4 regions of the Vibrio echinoideorum genome follow, and region 1 is predicted to be linked to each of the others. Evidence: predicted binding sites of a transcription regulator. Region 1 holds the regulator's gene; each other region holds the start of a gene.
What was found. Region 1 encodes PurR, which represses purine synthesis genes. Its sites were predicted from a motif close to TNANGNAAACGTTTNCNTNA; they were not measured.

Region 1 (4,393 bases):
CTGCATTTTGCCATCGGTAACCCCGCTACCATACCAACGAGTGGTTTAGGCCGGAAGCTTTGCGTCTCACTCTTTCGAGTGGTTTGCCCTGTGCGTGACTGATTAAATAGAATAAAGTTTTTGTTGAATGAGGCTCACACTTGTTATTTCAAAATGTGATATCGCTTCAATTAATGATCTTTCCAGTATGATACCAGGTTCATTGATGTTGTTGATAAAAAAAGCGCACCTAAAGGTGCGCTTGATTAAACTAAACTGAATTTATCAATTAATTTAACGTTTTAACTGTGCTTCGCTCAACAATTTCGGGGTGCATTTCGAATACACGTTTTTCATGGTCTTTGTCTTTGATGCGTTCTAACAAAATTTCGAATGCATTCTTACCAACACGACGCTTCGGTTGGTGAACCGTGGTCAATGGTGGAGAGAAGTACTCAGCTAACTCGATGTTATCGTAACCAATCACTGAAATATCTTCAGGGATACGAATACCTTGTTGTTGTAAGCGACTCATTAGGCCAAGTGCCATGGTGTCGTTAAAACAGAATACGGCTGTAGGGCGATCTTCCATTTTAATAATTTGATCAGCAGCAATCACAGCGGTATCACACTCAAAGTTGCCTTCAATGATTAGACGCTCATCAGTAGCTATTTTGGCTTCACCCAACGCACGTTTGTAACCTGCAATACGTTCTACACATGCTGCTTTGTCTAAGTGGCCACTTAAGCAAGCAATCTTAGAATGACCGCGTTCAATAAGGTACTTGGTTGCCAGATAGCCACCTTCTTCAGAGTTATCAATGATCTTATCGGCTTGAGAGGTCTCAGGGCCCCAATCCATGACAACTTTAGGGATATCAGCGTGACGGTCTAACATCTCTCTTAATTCTTCAGTTAGGTCTGAACACATAACCAAGATGCCATCTACACGTTTCTCTGCAAGCATTCGAATGTAGTCGCGCTGCTTCTCATAGATACCGCCAGTGTTACACAAGATCAAAGTGTAACCTTGACGGTAACAGTAACTCTCAACACCATCGATAACTTCAGAGAAGAATAGGTTGGTTGATTGAGTCACTAGCATGCCGATAGTGCGCGTTGTATTACATTTTAAGCTACGAGCAACAGCACTCGGCGCGTAGTTTAGTTCGTCTACGGCTTTGTTTACTTTTTCTTGAGTCGCTTCTGCAACAAAACGTGTTTTGTTGATTACGTGAGAAACGGTGGTTGTTGATACGCCTGCTAAGCGAGCGACATCTTTAATAGTGGCCATGGTTTTATCCTATTAGAAGCTACTTTCCCAAAGTACGGAATAAAGTAGCCGTTAAGCTACTTAACTAAGAGCTTAAATTTGTAGGGCTCTTTGGGTACTAAAGTGCTAAAAAACAAAAAACCGCTATTGAGCGGCCTGTCTTAACACCGAAATGCTCTGAACTTAAATAAGCATAGCATTTCGTGAATGTTTCATATTTTATCGTTTGCGGTCACAATTTTAGACTGACTAGAAATGACTCGCAATAAAATTCACCCAGAAATCCGGGTGAATTGTCACATTCTATTGAATTTATTTACTTAGATATCCACTTAGCTTATTCACCCGCCAAATATTGAATGTCTAAATTGCAAAATGCGAGTAACAAAGACGAGACGGAAGCGTAGAAACCAAACTGGTCAACATCATGACATTTCACATTGAACTTTGGCACCCAAGTAAGGAGTTGTTGTTCGACAAACTGTTGTTGAACGGCGAACGATTTCTCTAACTCTTCTTCAAGCTCAGTTTCGTTAGAACGGATGATTAAGTTGCCAAGGAAATCGAGTTCGATAGCTATGTGGTCTGCGGGCTCTTTTAAATCTTTGTTCACGACCAGGTTGTGCTTAGCCATGATGTCTTCCATATCTTTAGCTGGCTTGTCGTTCAATAGACCCGTTTCGCCGATATACATTGAAGCGTAAGGCAGAGCACCATGTTTATCTGTCTTTAAGAAAAGATCGCAGAAATCAGCAGACAGTTCCAGTTGGGCATCTTCACGTGTTTGTAAACGATTTAGTGCGTCTACAAGCTTATCAATTGAAGGCTTCAGAGTTTCATTTTCGCCTAAACCAGTAAGGAAAGAACGAATTTCAACAGAATGGTAGTGATCGAGTTCTTCTTGAGTTAGCTCTTTGGCAAATAAGCTTGATAGCCACCAGTATATTTCTGCTCTTTGTTCGTTGAACGCTTTCGTATCTTTCATTTCATAGATCCTGATTTAGTCTTGTGGTGTTACTTATAAGCATCTTGAAGTCACTAGGGCATAAGCACACCAAGGCTGAATAACAAGGTTATTTGCGAAACGCAAAGTTACTCGTTAGTAGTAATGCCTATATTGAATTGCGATGGACGATAAATAGCAAGGTTTAAGATTGTCTTGTATCAAAAAAAATCCATGTTTCTGGCTTTTATCTTCAGTACCACTAGAATTGTTACTAGTTATGAATAGAATAGTCACTGAAACTATTAAATAAGAAAAGTGGTGTAGATGAGCTATCACGTATTAGTCGTAGAAGATGATGTGGTAACCCGCAGTAAACTGGTTGGATATTTCCAGAACGAAGGTTACACAGTGAGCGAAGCGGAAAGCGGCGCTCAAATGAGAAAGGTGTTGGAAGAAAACAACGTTGATCTCATTATGCTGGACATCAACTTACCAGGCGAAGATGGATTGATGCTAACTCGCGAATTACGCAGTCAATCAGACATTGGAATTATTTTAGTTACTGGACGCACGGATAGCATCGACAAAATCGTTGGCCTAGAAATGGGCGCAGATGATTATGTTACTAAACCATTCGAACTTCGCGAGTTGTTGGTTCGAGTTAAAAACTTACTTTGGCGTATTGCTGCCGCTCGCAAAACCGCGGCGGGAACGGTAGAACAAACAGAAGATGAGTCTGTTGTTCGTTTTGGTGAATGGACGTTTGATATTCCTCGCCGTGCGCTAAGCAAAAATGGCGAGCCGGTTAAACTGACTAAGGCTGAGTATGAGTTGCTAGTAGCACTCTCTTCTTACCCTAATAAAGTATTAAGTCGTGAGCGTATTTTGAATATGATTAGCCACCGAGTTGATGCGCCGAATGATCGTACGATCGACGTCCTCATTCGTCGTATGCGCGCAAAAATGGAGTTTGACCCTAAGAATCCACAAATTTTTGTGACGGTTCATGGTGAAGGGTACATGTTTGCTGGTGACTAAACCTCCCTCGGGCGCTTTAATCAGCAACGAGTGACAAGCGTAAAAAAGCCGAGACACAGTTTATGTCTCGGCTTTTTTATTGCTTATCACATTCTTGATTATGAACTAACTCTTCTAAAATCAAGATATATCGATTTAATACTAGGCCGCAGAAACTGCATCATTGTCTTCTTCTAAAATAGAAGGTTCAGGGATGACTACAGGCTCTTCAACATTATCATTACTTGTGTCTAGCCAATCGCGCAGACTTTGCCAAACTAACCCCATCGTTTCGTGCCAATAACGTTCGGTTTGCTCAAGATAGAGCGCTTTAGGCATGTACTTATTCCAAGGTTCAACAATCCCTTCTTGTGCTAGGTAGTTTGTTGGTGCTGGTAATGGCTTCATTCCTGCAGCATGGAACTCATTGAGTGCGCGCGTCATATGGCTAGCCGATGTCACCAATACCATTCTTTTATTCTTAACAAACGCTGCCGCTTGTCGTGCTTCTTCCCACGTATCTTTAGCAGTTTCAAGCAGAATGATATCAGGCTTTGCTACACCAAGAGCTAGAGCCACTTTAGCCATCATCCTTGCGTTGCTGACTTCAGTGCCTGCGCCATAGCCGGACAAAATAAGTTTGGCGCCTGGGTAAAGACGCAAAATTCGAATGCCTTCACTTAAACGCATAAGTCCAGTTCGGCTTAGTTCTGATGTCGGTGGGATTTGGTCGTCTACGACGTGACCACTTCCAAGAACCATAACGTAATCGATGGTGTCATCGACGGGTAAAAAAGCGGTGTGCTGCCTTTCCATTGGCATTAAAAGTTGACTAGAAACTGGCTGGAAAGCGATTAGGAAAATACCACACAGGGCTGAGAGGGTAATTAGGCAACCTGTCTTCCTTTTGGTAGTAAACATCACTAGGGCTAAGCCCAGAAAAGCGAGAATTAACATTGCTGGCAGTGGCATCAGTAACGAAGACACTACTTTTTTCAGCTCAAACATATCCGAATAGTCCGAAAAAACATCACTTAGTAGTAAAAAGAGACATCGCCTCTTTATTCCTGAAATTCCTGTGACAGAATAGCAGGCACGATAGGACATAATAACTCAAGTAGCCGTGACTGAAGACCGTAATTTCGACGATATTGCCCACAAATTTGCAAAAAACATTT
Region 2 (4,393 bases), 1.2 Mb from region 1:
TTGCCATTTCCACAGCTGTTCGCTAACGTAGGGCTAGAGGCGACACCCGTTGATATTTTGGCACAGAGAACCCATATACCTGTGCATGAGGTCATGATGCAGCTTTTAGAGCTTGAGCTCTCAGGGCATGTTGTTGCAGTTTCCGGTGGCTATATTCGAAAGGGGAGAGGCTAAGCTATGATGATGGACATACTGATGTACTTGTTTGAAACCTACATCCATAGCGATTCTGAATTGCAGGTGGATCAAGACGAACTTGAAGATGAGCTTCTTCGAGCAGGGTTTCACCAAGATGATATTTATAAGGCCCTCCATTGGTTGGAAGATCTTGCAGCATTGCAAGATACGGACAATCAAGCGGCGATTACTATGTGTTCCAATACCTCGATGCGTATTTATACCAGTCGAGAGATTTCACGTATTAATATGGAGTGCCGAGGTTTCTTATTGTTCCTTGAACAGATCAATGTACTCACGACAGAGATTCGTGAAATGGTGATTGATCGTGTGATGGGGCTTGAAACCAGCGAATTTGAATTGGATGATCTGAAATGGATTATCTTAATGGTGCTATTTAATGTGCCGGGTAATGAAAGTGCTTACACGCAAATGGAAGAGCTGTTGTACACCAAAGAGCAAGGTATCTTGCATTAATACAGGCTTGTCATGAGTAGTAAGATTGATAATCAGCTTTTTTCAGCACATGAACATGCATTAGAGCATGAACCATGTCCACAGTGTGGTGGAGAGCTTCAGCTTCGCCATGGTAAGCACGGCCCATTTTTAGGCTGTAAGCAGTATCCGAGCTGTGATTACATCAAGCCTCTACATCAAAACGATGGTCACGTAGTGAAAGAGCTGGGTGTGCCGTGTCCTAAATGCCAAAACGAATTGGTATTAAGGCAAGGTCGCTTTGGGATGTTCATTGGTTGTAGTAGCTACCCAACGTGTAATCACATCGAATCTTTGGATCAACCAAAAGAACAACCTGAAGAGCAGCCACTTGTTGCTTGCCCTGAGTGTGGCAGAGGTCATTTGGTTGAGCGTAAATCTCGCTATGGCAAGACCTTCTATGCGTGTGATAACTACCCTAAGTGTAAGTTTTCCGTTAATCAGCCACCTGTTATAGGTCGTTGTGAACAGTGCCAGTTCCCGTTGTTACTTGAGAAGAAAACAGCCAGTGGCACTAAGAAGCAATGTGCTGATCGCAAGTGTCATCACATTCAATCTCAGTAAGTGAATGATCAGAAATAAAAAACGGCGCTCAATGAGCGCCGTTTCTATATCCAATGAACTTTTTATATCAATAAGCCAATGTAGGCTTATTTCATCTGCTCAGCAAACTCATGCACAGCAGGGTAGGCTTGCTTATCAAGAATGTCTGCCAGTGAGTACAACGCTCTTTGCAGCTCTGCGTTGTAGTCAGCGCTCACGTTAATGTGGCCCATCTTTCGACCCGCACGCTTCTCTTTGCCATACCAATGAACATGACAGCCATCTTGAGCCAGAATAGCTTCAGGTAGGGTATCTTCACCAAGAATGTTGATCATTGCGGTTGGGCGAATCAGCTTAGTGCTGCCTAATGGCATCCCACATACGGCACGTAGATGGTTCTCAAACTGACAAGTTTCAGCGCCTTGTTGTGTCCAGTGGCCCGAGTTATGAACACGTGGTGCAATCTCATTCACTAGCAGTGAACCTTGAACATCAAAGAACTCTAGCGCGAGTACGCCAACGTAATCCAAACGCTCTGCAACGGCGGTGAACATGGTTTTCGCTTGCTCTTGCAGCTCAATGTCATCAATGGCTGTCGATAAGCTCAATACGCCGTCGACGTGAACATTTTCGGCTAGTGGGTATACTTGAATATCTCCATTGATACCACGAGCACCGACAAGTGATACTTCGCGGTCAAACGGAACAAACTCTTCAGCCACAATGGCTTGGTTGTCTGTTGCGGCGATGCACTCAGCCATTTCTGTCCAAGTTGACTCAACATTATCTAATGTCTTTAAGCGCCACTGGCCTTTGCCATCGTAGCCGCCAAGTGTGCTCTTCAAGACCATTGGCAAGCCTACGTGAGCAATCGCAGCGTCAAAGTCTTCGCGAGAGTTAATCACGTAGTACTTAGCATTTTTTACATTTGCTTCGTCTAACAGGGCTTTTTCAAGACGACGGTCACCGCCAGCTTTGATTGCTTCTGTTGTCGGTAAGAACTTACCGCTGCGCTCACACACCTCAAGTACATCGTGAGGGATATGTTCGAATTCAGCAGTAATGACGTCCGCACGCTCAATCGCATTTTCTAGGCCGTTGCCTAGAATCGCTTGCGTTAATGGATGAACAATATTTTTGCTGCCAACATCAAAAGCAGAAATTTCAATATTCAGCGGTGCCCCAGCTAGGGACATCATGCGAGCAAGTTGGCCCGCGCCTAACACAAGAACATGCATGGAAATTAGTCCTCTGCAGGGTTTGGATTAGCAAGAACCGTTTCTGTTTGCTCAGAGCGGAACGCTTCGACTTTTGCCATCACGTCTTCATTGTGTGTACCAATGATTTGAGCCGCTAGGATGCCAGCATTGGCAGCGCCAGCTTCACCGATAGCCAGAGTGCCTACCGCGATGCCTTTTGGCATTTGTACGATAGAAAGCAGAGAGTCCATGCCTTTTAGTGCTTTAGACTGAACAGGAACACCCAAAACAGGTACGCTTGTGAAAGCAGCAGCCATACCTGGAAGGTGGGCAGCGCCGCCCGCTCCTGCAATAATTACTTTAATACCGCGCTCTTTCGCACTGGTTGCGTAGTCTGCAAGCAACTGAGGTGTGCGGTGAGCAGAAACCACTTTTGTTTCGTACGCCACGCCAAATTGATCCAACATTTCTGCAGCTAGCTTCATTGTTGGCCAATCAGATTTAGAACCCATGATAATACCGACAGTCATCTCAAACTCCTTCAGGTACGATTTAATTAGTGATTAGATATTTTGCGCGCATTATACGGGTAAAATTGCTCAAGGAAAACGTTTGCGTCAGTCTAAGTTGTTAATTGATACATTTTATGAACAAATAGCTTTAGTCACAGTGAATGATAATTTGTACACTTAGCGAGTTCGATAACAGAATTAATGAGGCAACTCTTGGATAACTTTCAACATACTTTGCAGGCATTACAACAAGGTGAAGTCATTGCTTACCCGACCGAAGGCGTTTTTGGGGTTGGTTGTGATCCTGATAATCCACAAGCCATCAAGAAATTGCTCGACTTAAAACAGCGACCGATGGAGAAAGGGTTGATCCTAATTGCTGCGAGTTACGAGCAGTTGTTGCCTTATATTGACGAAAGCCAGCTGACGGAAGTGCAGTTAGCGACCGTAAAAGCAACATGGCCAGGCCCGGTGACTTGGATCATGCCAACCAGTAGCAAAGTGACAGACTGGGTCAGCGGCCAATTTGATTCCATTGCAGTACGAGTGACTGATCACCCTTTGGTTCAAAGGATGTGTAATGAATTCGGTAAGCCGTTAACCTCTACCAGTGCTAACCTGACTGGAGAACCGCCTTGCATGACGACTGAAGAAGTTCAGCAGCAACTTGGCCAATACCTAGTCGCTATTTTAGAAGGTCAAACGGGTGGTCGTGAGAAACCAAGCGAAATTAGAGATGCAAAAACGTCGAAAATATTAAGACAGGGTTAAACCCTGCAAAGGAAGTAAGATGTCAGCAATTGATAAAGAAGCAGTAAAGCAGTTTTTACTGAGCCTACAAGATTCGATTTGCCAACAGCTTGAACAAGCTGATGGTGCAGCACTGTTTGAAGAAGATGCATGGCAACGTGAACCTGGCGAGCGCCTTGGTGGCGGTGGTCGAACTCGCGTGATGACCAATGGTGCGGTATTTGAACAAGGTGGGGTTAACTTCTCTCACGTAGCGGGTAAGGCTATGCCTGCCTCTGCAACCGCTCACCGTCCTGAATTAGCCGGACGCAAGTTTGAAGCTATGGGTGTCTCATTAGTTATTCACCCTAAAAACCCATATATCCCAACCTCACACGCGAACGTTCGATTCTTCATAGCAGAAAAAGAAGGTGAAGACCCGATTTGGTGGTTTGGTGGTGGTTTTGACTTAACGCCATTTTATCCTTTCGATGAAGACTGCCAATCTTGGCATCAAACCGCTAAAGATCTTTGCGTGCCGTTTGGTGATGATGTTTATCAAGAACATAAAGAGTGGTGTGATAAATACTTCTATCTGCCTCACCGAGACGAAACACGCGGTGTAGGTGGTCTGTTCTTTGATGATCTTAACGAGTGGGGCTTTGAAAAGAGCTTTGCTTATATGCAGGCGGTGGGTGAAGGTTTTGCAGCCGCATACTTACCAATAGTAGAACGACG
Region 3 (4,393 bases), 220 kb from region 1:
AGAAGTTTGTTCTCTGAAGGGATCACTTATTCAAAACTCAACTCGTTAATGGCTCAGGGAAGCCAAATAAAAAGTACGGGATTAACTGAAACTTTTGACCTTAATGAGTTCAAATCACTTTATCCTAAAGCGATCCCACTCGGTGTGATTACTGAAGGTAACTTCCGATTAGTCACACAAGGTTCTGAGTTGGAAAAATTAATAGCAACAGAATGTGAAATCATTAGTTTATTGCCGCCTTCAGAGCAGGCAGAAAGAATCGATATTCCAGATAAATAGCGAGTCGCCCTGTATCAAAAGCGACTCACTGTGTATCAAAAATGAATAGTTCAGAATCAAAAAAGCCGCAACGTTATCACGCTGCGGCTTTCTTATTCTATTTTAAGACGAAACAATTAATCTCAATGGTAATGCTACCGAGATTGTCGTTGTGGATTATTTCGAGTGAAATTGCTCACAAGCGATCATGGTGTTTTCGATCAGACTCGCAACTGTCATTGGTCCAACACCACCAGGTACTGGAGTGATGAAACTTGCGTTCTCTTTAGCCACGTCGTATTCAACATCACCAACTAACTTACCAGATTCTAAACGGTTGATGCCAACATCGACCACGACCGCGCCTTTCTTAACCCAGGCACCAGGAATGAAGTTTGGTTTACCTACTGCAACCACAACAACGTCTGCTTGACGTACGTGACCTTCAAGATCTTTGGTAAAGCGGTGACATGTTGTCGTCGTACAGCCGGCTAGAAGCAGTTCTAACGTCATTGGGCGACCAACAATGTTTGATGCGCCAACTACGACTGCGTGCTTGCCGCGTAAGTCGATGTTGTAACGATCAAGCAGCGTGATAATGCCTTTGGGCGTGCAAGAGCGTAGCTTAGGCATACGTTGAGCTAAACGGCCCACATTGTATGGGTGGAAGCCATCAACGTCTTTTTCTGGAGTGATACGCTCAAGAACGTGAGTGGTATCAATACCAGCAGGTAGAGGCAATTGAACCAGAATGCCGTCAATTTCTGGGTCTTCATTGAGTTGGTCTACTAGCGTTAGCAGTTCATCTTCGGTTGCTGTCGCTGGTAAATCAAAAGACTTTGAAACGAAGCCTACTTCCTGACATGCTTTACGTTTACTTCCAACGTAAACTTGAGAGGCAGGGTCTTCACCCACTAAAACAACCGCTAGGCCCGGAGCGCGTAATCCAGCTTCAGTACGAGCTTTTACACGTGCCGCAACTTCAGAGCGAACTGTTTGAGAAATTAGCTTTCCATCAATATTTTGAGCAGTCATGAATTTCCTTAGTATTGATATTCAAGTTAGTGGCTGATGTTTTGGCGCATTATTCCAGAAAATCTTTTTGATTACCATCAAGCAAACGTTTGCTTCGGTCTATTTTCCTACACTTATAATCTCATTGCCCTTTTTTTACTCACTTGGATCAGAATGTTACACAAAGCCGTTGCTTTACTGATTCGAATTCGTATAATCCTTTCCTGTAGCGCGCCCTTAGCTCAGCTGGATAGAGCACCTCCCTTCTAAGGAGGTGGTCGAAGGTTCGAATCCTTCAGGGCGTACCACTATTTAAAGAAACCCGATAACTCTCTGAGTTGTCGGGTTTTTTGCATTTCAGAACGACTTAATCTATCAATACCATGTTTTGTATTTCGATGTCTCTGTCTTTCGGCTTTTGCTAAACGGCCACGAGCTGTGGGGTATATCTAAGACCTAACATACTGCACCCGTCTTCCAAGTAACTATCGGTAACAACGTCGAAGCCGAATTTACCATAGTAGTCTTTGAGATGTGCTTGTGCCGAAATAAAAATCGAACAATCTGGATAAACCTTTCGTGTGGCATCAAAGCTAACTTGCATCAATTGGTTACCAAGCTGCTTTCCACGGTAGCCTTTCGCTACAATCACTCGCCCAATACAAACGTCATTTGCATCAGAATCCAGCAAAGGTAGAACATCGGCTGGGTATCCGAGCTTCTGAGCCATAATTCGGCTATAAGCTACTAGACATTCGTTCTCATAGCCCATGACATGATAAGTCTCGGGGTGATTATCTTTACCATCCAAATCACTGTATGGCGTGTTCATATCTACGATAAAAATGTCGACTCTTTGTTGCAAGAAATCATAGAGCTCTTGAACAGACAGATCCGCAAATTTTTTAACTCTCCACTCGATCATTATTTTTCTCCTTATTATTTTGGCTACAACATAGAGAGTATTTACAACGAGTTCATTAACCTTTGTTAATAGAAGACATGGTTAATTGAGCATGCTGTTGAAAAATGATGAACCTTGTTTCGTCATAGGCCGGAAAGGGCGGACACTAAACCTTTATGTGTTTTGACCATAATAAAAACAACTGTTTTAGAGCACCACTCATTTTCCTTCACTATTCATTTCATTCGGCTCATGTAATAGAAAGTTAAAATTGTTCGTTTTTTGGGGTTTACATCATTTGGTATTAAAGCCACTATGAATTCACGAAGAATAGACAAGTAAAGCTGTTAGTCAGTGGGTTTATAGACTCAAACCTTCTGTTTGATGGCTGATTTAGAGGAAGTAATGGCAGGAAACAGTATCGGACAACATTTCCGCGTGACTACGTTCGGAGAAAGTCACGGTATCGCACTAGGATGTATCGTAGATGGGTGCCCACCAGGATTAGAAATTACCGAAGCAGACCTTCAAAGAGATTTGGATCGTCGTCGCCCTGGTACTTCTCGCTATACAACGGCTCGCCGTGAAGCGGATGAAGTGAAAATCTTATCAGGTGTATTTGAAGGCCAAACTACGGGCACTTCTATTGGTCTATTGATTGAAAATACAGACCAACGCTCTAAAGACTATTCCGAAATTAAAGACAAATTCCGCCCTGGTCATGCAGATTATACGTACCACCAAAAGTACGGTGTGCGTGATTACCGTGGCGGTGGTCGTTCTTCTGCTCGTGAAACCGCAATGCGTGTTGCTGCGGGTGCAATTGCGAAGAAATACCTAAAACAAGAATTTGGTGTTGAAATCCAAGCTTATCTTTCTCAAATGGGTGATATCTCAATTGATAAAGTGGATTGGAACGAGATCGAAAACAACGCTTTCTTCTGCCCTGATGCCGACAAAGTACCAGAATTTGACCAATTGATCCGTGACTTGCTAAAAGAAGGCAACTCGATCGGTGCGAAGATTCAAGTGGTTGCGACTAAAGTGCCTGTAGGTCTTGGTGAGCCAATCTTTGATCGTCTAGATGCAGACATCGCTCACGCTCTAATGAGCATCAATGCGGTGAAAGGTGTTGAGATTGGTGACGGTTTTGATGTGGTTAATCAGCGCGGTAGCGAACACCGTGATCCATTAACTCCAGAAGGTTTCAGTAGTAACCACGCTGGTGGTATCTTAGGTGGTATTTCTACTGGCCAAGATATTGTGGCGAGCATTGCACTTAAGCCGACATCAAGCATTACAGTTCCTGGTGACACCATCACTAAAGATGGCGAAGCAACGCAGCTAATCACTAAAGGTCGTCACGATCCATGTGTGGGTATTCGTGCCGTGCCTATCGCAGAAGCGATGTTAGCAATTGTATTGCTTGATCATCTATTGCGTCATCGTGGTCAAAACTTTGGTGTGACAACAGAAACGCCAAAAATCTAGTTTTGCTTCGTTTTATTCAAAACAGAATTGAAACTGATTTGATAGAAACAAAAAAGGGTTGCTTCGTAATGAAGCAACCCTTTTTATATTCTGCGTCATTGAGAATATCTAATGTACAGAGCTTTCCGGATCAAGCTGGAAAGACGGCAAGCGCCATTTGAATCTTACAGCTGCCATACGCAGCAAGTAGCCAACCACAAGTGTAACTATCGTTGCTGTTACGTCGTTAATGCCAAGCTCAAGCAAACCTAGGTATAAACCCGAAGCAACAAGGGCAACAGATGCGTACAACTCTTCATGCAGAACCAATGGGGTTTGACGACAGATAAGATCGCGCAGTAGGCCACCAAACACGCCAGTCACTAATGCTGACACCATACAAATCATTGGGTGCAGACCCATGGTCATCGCCACTTTAGTACCAATGATACTGAATACAATTAGCCCCAAGGCATCCAGACGAATGAACAAGCCTTTTAGCTTGATCACCCATTTAGCCAGCCCCGTTGTGACAACACCAGCCAAACAGGTGATAGCCAAATACTGGGGGTTTTCAACCCAACCTAAAGGGTAGTGGCCAAGTAAGATGTCTCGTACTGTCCCGCCACCAATTGCTGTTGCACTCGCAACTAACATTACGCCAAACCAATCCATTTTTTGTTTGCCAGCACTGAGAGCGCCGGTCATGGCTTCTGCCGTGATGCCAATGATATACAAAATACTTAA
Region 4 (4,393 bases), 450 kb from region 1:
AGACCACTACCTACCATATCAACACCAAGAATCGCTTTATCACGGTGAAGACGAACGTGAATGCGAATATCTGGGTTTTCTTTACTGATTGAAGGACGCGGTAAAGACTTCTTCTCGAAGCAATCTACAACCGCATCTTTTACTTTCATCGCACCGTATTGGCTGTTACGAATTTCGTTATTCGTACCGTTAAAGTCAACAACAAAACGTTTTGAACTATGGAATTGATTTACCCAATTAACCGCTGTCGCTGAAAGGTAAAGATCCATGTCGTCCAGACAAGTGAATTCAGAAAGCACACGTACAAATCGAGAAGCCAAACGGCTCCACAAACAACAACGATAAATTTGCTCATTTGTGGCTTTGAATTTAACACCTGCTTGAACAGGTTTTGCGTTTGTAATCCCTAGTTGGGTTAGTTCTTCAACTAATAAATTCTCAAGGCCATTTGAGGTCACCGCTAGATATTGATTCATAGTGTTCTTTTATTGATAAAAATTAGCTCGATTATACCTGAATTTACTATGAGAGCATCACACTAAACTCGTCTTTTCATTGAATCTTTCCACTAATTGTTTAGCAAATGCGCAACCGCAGAGCGATCGCTTACCCACACGCCCTTACAACACAATACCTATCTAACCCACGAGAATAACCGTCATACCAACCTTAAAAAAACCAAAGTGAATTGTTATTCACCTCCTAACTGGTATATACCAGACTAAAATTAATGATGTAATTGGGTTACAAACGAACCAAAACAGGGAATAAACATGGGGAGTTTGCACTTTTGGTTAAGAAAATGGGGAGAAATTAAGGTGAAAAAATAGTCGAATGTTCACTATTTAAATGAATGAGCAGTGATGCATTTATCAAGATGAGGTTTTTTAGGCACAAAAAAATCGGCTATTGAGCCGATTATGGGAAGGTTTTACAGGTTTATGAGTTGTTACACGTGTTAGAAATGATGCTTTAGGTTGGAGATTAACCTACCATAGCGATATGGCCGTGATGAAGGATAGCGTTCGCGTTAACCATTCTATCGTGCATAACCTTAATCGAGTCTCCGAATCGCAACCCTTTTGATGGAGTCAGCAGAAACTCTTCTAGGTCGACAAAAGCACATAGGCTTGCGCACTCTCCCACTTCTAGTACGATGAAGTAACCTAAGCTATGCTCGTTACTCATTTGTACAATGTCCCCTTCCTGAGGGTACTCATGTCCTACGCTTTGTGAGTCGAAGAACCAACTCTTAGGCTGTACAGGCTTGTGAAAGCGCTTTGCTGCGACACAATAAAGTGCGAGTTCAGCTTGGCGAGGCTCAGACAACTCTAAGCCAGAAATTTGTTCTTTGAAGGTTTGGTATGAAGATGCGTCATCAACGGTGAATTCATTATCTTTAAACGCGCAGTCCACCAGCTTATTGCGGACCAGATTCGTTTTGAAAATCATATCCTCTCCGAGGTTTAGCATTAATGAACATTGCTGCTCATCGTAATACCAACTCCATGTATCGCTAGGTTTAAGCATCATTTCGTCTCACACTGTTGAACCATTCCATTAGGTAAAACGCAAAATTACCTTCAATTACAGTAATTTTACTGAGCAATAGGCAAAAAAAAAGAGGAAATGAATTCCTCTTTCTTATCGCTTTTATCTACAACTCAGTGAGTTACAGTGTCTCTTTTGATGAGACGATGCCGGATTACGGTTTTTATAAGCACTGCTATTTTACGAACAGCAGCTTATTAATCACATTCACTCTTCGCGGACTGTAGCTTTTCAAAAACTTCAGATATTTACGAACTATATCGAATACAACCTATCGCTATTTAGGGCTACAGGTTTTTAACGATATCGCCTACAAGGCCTGGACCTTTGTAAATGAAACCAGAGTAAACTTGTACAAGCTTAGCGCCTGCCATCATTTTCTCTTTTGCAGCAACATACGAGTCAACGCCACCTACCCCAATGATCGGCACTAGGTCACCAAGCTCTTCATGAAGTTTACGAACAACTTCAGTACTGCGAGATTGAACAGGACGCCCACTTAGACCACCTGCTTCATTGCAATGCTTCATACCTTCAACAATGCTACGATCCAATGTTGTGTTTGTTGCGATCACACCATCGATCTTATTTTTGATCAATGATTCGCAAATTTGGCGAATTTCATCGTCACTTAGATCCGGAGCGATCTTAAGAGCAAGCGGGACATATTTGCCATGCTTCGCTTCTAACTCAGATTGCTTGGTTTTTAGTTCAGACAACAGATCATCAAGTGCTTCGCCGTATTGTAGCGAACGAAGTCCTGGTGTATTTGGTGAAGAGATATTTACCGCAATGTAACCTGCGTATTGGTATACCTTCTCCATACAGATAATGTAATCTTCTGCGCCCTTTTCAATTGGCGTGTCTTTGTTCTTACCAATATTGATACCTAAGATGCCGTCATAGTTCGACTTCTTAACATTCTCAATTAGGTTATCTACGCCTAGGTTGTTAAAACCCATGCGATTGATAATACCTTCAGCTTCAACAAGACGGAACAAACGTGGTTTGTCATTACCGGCTTGTGGACGAGGAGTAACAGTCCCTACTTCTACAAAACCAAAACCCATTGCGCCAAATGCATCAATACATTCGCCGTTTTTGTCTAGGCCGGCAGCAAGGCCAACTGGATTTTTAAAAGTAAGACCCATGCATTCGACAGGTCGGTGAGGTAATTGTTGGCGATACAAAAGATCAATAGGTGTGCCGGTGAAGCGTTTGAAATTTTGAATTGCAAGATCATGAGCCTTTTCGGCATCAAGTTGGAAAAAGCCAGTTCTGGCTAGACGGTAAAGCATTGTGCCTCCGATAGAAAAAAGCGCCGTGTAAACGGGGCGATATTATTTACTTATTTACCCAACTATTCAATCTATTACTGTCTGTAAGGGTAAGATAATCGAGTTTGCTAACGATTGAGGTTTATTATTAAGCAAACGTTACCGTATCCTCCCGCGAATCGCCCATTTGACTATCATTCATGTAACGAGCATCAGTCAACTCGGCCAATTAAAAGCTAACTTGAACAACCATAAGTGACTCAACGAAATAATTGGATTCGTCATTCACTATTCGGTCAAATGACACTGTTCTGCTGAATAACACTGTTCAGCCAAACGAAAAAGGCAGACCTTATGGTCTGCCTTTGTATTTTTCGTCTTTACCTAATTACTAGTCTTTAGACATGCAATTTAGATTCAATAACATCAACTCACGTAACGCCACTGAGAACTTAGCAAATTCATGAACCGAACCTACTTTGAATTCGTTCAAGATGCTTTCCCAACGATGTAATGAAACCGAGTTACTTTCCATCCAATCATCAAGCGCCTTAATCACGTCAATATCTGAAGCACAACCACAGTTAAGTACTTGGCCAGTTAACTGACGTTGCTGCCAATCTAGATCTTCTCTGAATGCCGCGCGTGCCAATGCTTGCCAGTTGTTGTCTACTGCTTGACCATTGATTTGTTTCAAGAACCAGTGCAGAGACAAACGGTCACCAAGATTGAAGTAAAGTTTAGACGCTTGTTGTACTGTTTTACCCGTTTCACGAGCTACTGTGGATATATCCAGTGCTGAGTATAAGCTAGATAAACGCGCAACTGAATTCGCAAGTTCTGAATTCACACCCTGATCAATCCATACCTGTGCCATTGCTTGGTGCTCTTCTACTTCTGAAGCCACTAGGTTTTCATCCAGCTTTTCAGTAATCGTTGCCACATCACCTTGGTACAACTCGATCAAGCCATTCACTGATTGTTTACCGGTACGGTTTCTTAACAACCAACGAGCGATACGACGAAGTGTACGACGTACGTGGTAAAGCAACTCGTATTGAGCTTCAGAACTTGAGATATTATCGAGCTCACGAATACTCTTAAGAACCTGACCTAAACCGTAGATTTCACGAGATGCAGCGTAAGCATTAGCAATATCAACAATGTTTGCCCCCGTCTCTTCTTGCAAGCGAGTCACGAAATTACATCCCATCTCATTAACCATTTGGTTAGCCAGTGCCGTCGCAATGATCTCTGAACGAAGTGGATGGTTATCCATATGTTCAGAGTAGTTACGACGTAACGCTGTTGGGAAGTATTGCATAAGCTGTTGAGCATGGAATTCATCATTAGCGATATCATCACTAACAAGATCTTCTTTAAGAACCATTTTCCCGTAAGCCACAAGAACAGAAAGCTCTGGTCTTGTTAGACCTTGGCCCTGCTTTTCTCGCTCTAGCAGTGTTTCGTCATCTGGGATGTATTCCAAACCACGATCCAAGTACCCTGCTTTTTCCATTGTATGAATAAAGCGAATCTGCTCTTTAACTAAACCAACACCTTGA

Region 2: a site for PurR is predicted at 3,015-3,034, ahead of purE (5-(carboxyamino)imidazole ribonucleotide mutase). Genes of this name have one in related genera too.
Region 3: a site for PurR is predicted at 1,371-1,390, ahead of folD (bifunctional methylenetetrahydrofolate dehydrogenase/methenyltetrahydrofolate cyclohydrolase FolD). Genes of this name have one in related genera too.
Region 4: a site for PurR is predicted at 2,977-2,996, ahead of pyrD (quinone-dependent dihydroorotate dehydrogenase). Genes of this name have one in related genera too.

Annotation. Positions count from the first base shown of each region.
Region 1 is NZ_AP025483.1:1,187,698-1,192,090, forward strand. It holds cyclic di-GMP riboswitch class I at 13-98, opposite strand; gene purR (HTH-type transcriptional repressor PurR) at 269-1,273, opposite strand; gene torD (molecular chaperone TorD) at 1,590-2,237, opposite strand; gene torR (two-component system response regulator TorR) at 2,523-3,236, shown strand; gene elyC (envelope biogenesis factor ElyC) at 3,378-4,223, opposite strand; gene cmoM (tRNA uridine 5-oxyacetic acid(34) methyltransferase CmoM) at 4,339-4,393, shown strand, end outside.
Region 2 is NZ_AP025483.1:3,547,543-3,551,935, reverse strand. It holds gene dprA (DNA-processing protein DprA) at 1-174, shown strand, start outside; gene OCV36_RS16115 (DUF494 family protein) at 178-654, shown strand; gene OCV36_RS16110 (DNA topoisomerase family protein) at 667-1,236, shown strand; gene OCV36_RS16105 (5-(carboxyamino)imidazole ribonucleotide synthase) at 1,323-2,453, opposite strand; gene purE (5-(carboxyamino)imidazole ribonucleotide mutase) at 2,459-2,944, opposite strand; gene OCV36_RS16095 (L-threonylcarbamoyladenylate synthase) at 3,140-3,697, shown strand; gene hemF (oxygen-dependent coproporphyrinogen oxidase) at 3,717-4,393, shown strand, end outside.
Region 3 is NZ_AP025483.1:968,210-972,602, forward strand. It holds gene OCV36_RS04555 (cation:proton antiporter) at 1-279, shown strand, start outside; gene folD (bifunctional methylenetetrahydrofolate dehydrogenase/methenyltetrahydrofolate cyclohydrolase FolD) at 436-1,293, opposite strand; tRNA gene OCV36_RS04565 (tRNA-Arg) at 1,504-1,580, shown strand; gene OCV36_RS04570 (GNAT family N-acetyltransferase) at 1,694-2,197, opposite strand; gene aroC (chorismate synthase) at 2,582-3,667, shown strand; gene OCV36_RS04580 (trimeric intracellular cation channel family protein) at 3,776-4,393, opposite strand, start outside.
Region 4 is NZ_AP025483.1:1,642,205-1,646,597, reverse strand. It holds gene rlmKL (bifunctional 23S rRNA (guanine(2069)-N(7))-methyltransferase RlmK/23S rRNA (guanine(2445)-N(2))-methyltransferase RlmL) at 1-476, opposite strand, end outside; gene OCV36_RS07265 (cell division protein ZapC) at 985-1,533, opposite strand; gene pyrD (quinone-dependent dihydroorotate dehydrogenase) at 1,839-2,849, opposite strand; gene OCV36_RS07255 (NAD-glutamate dehydrogenase) at 3,220-4,393, opposite strand, start outside.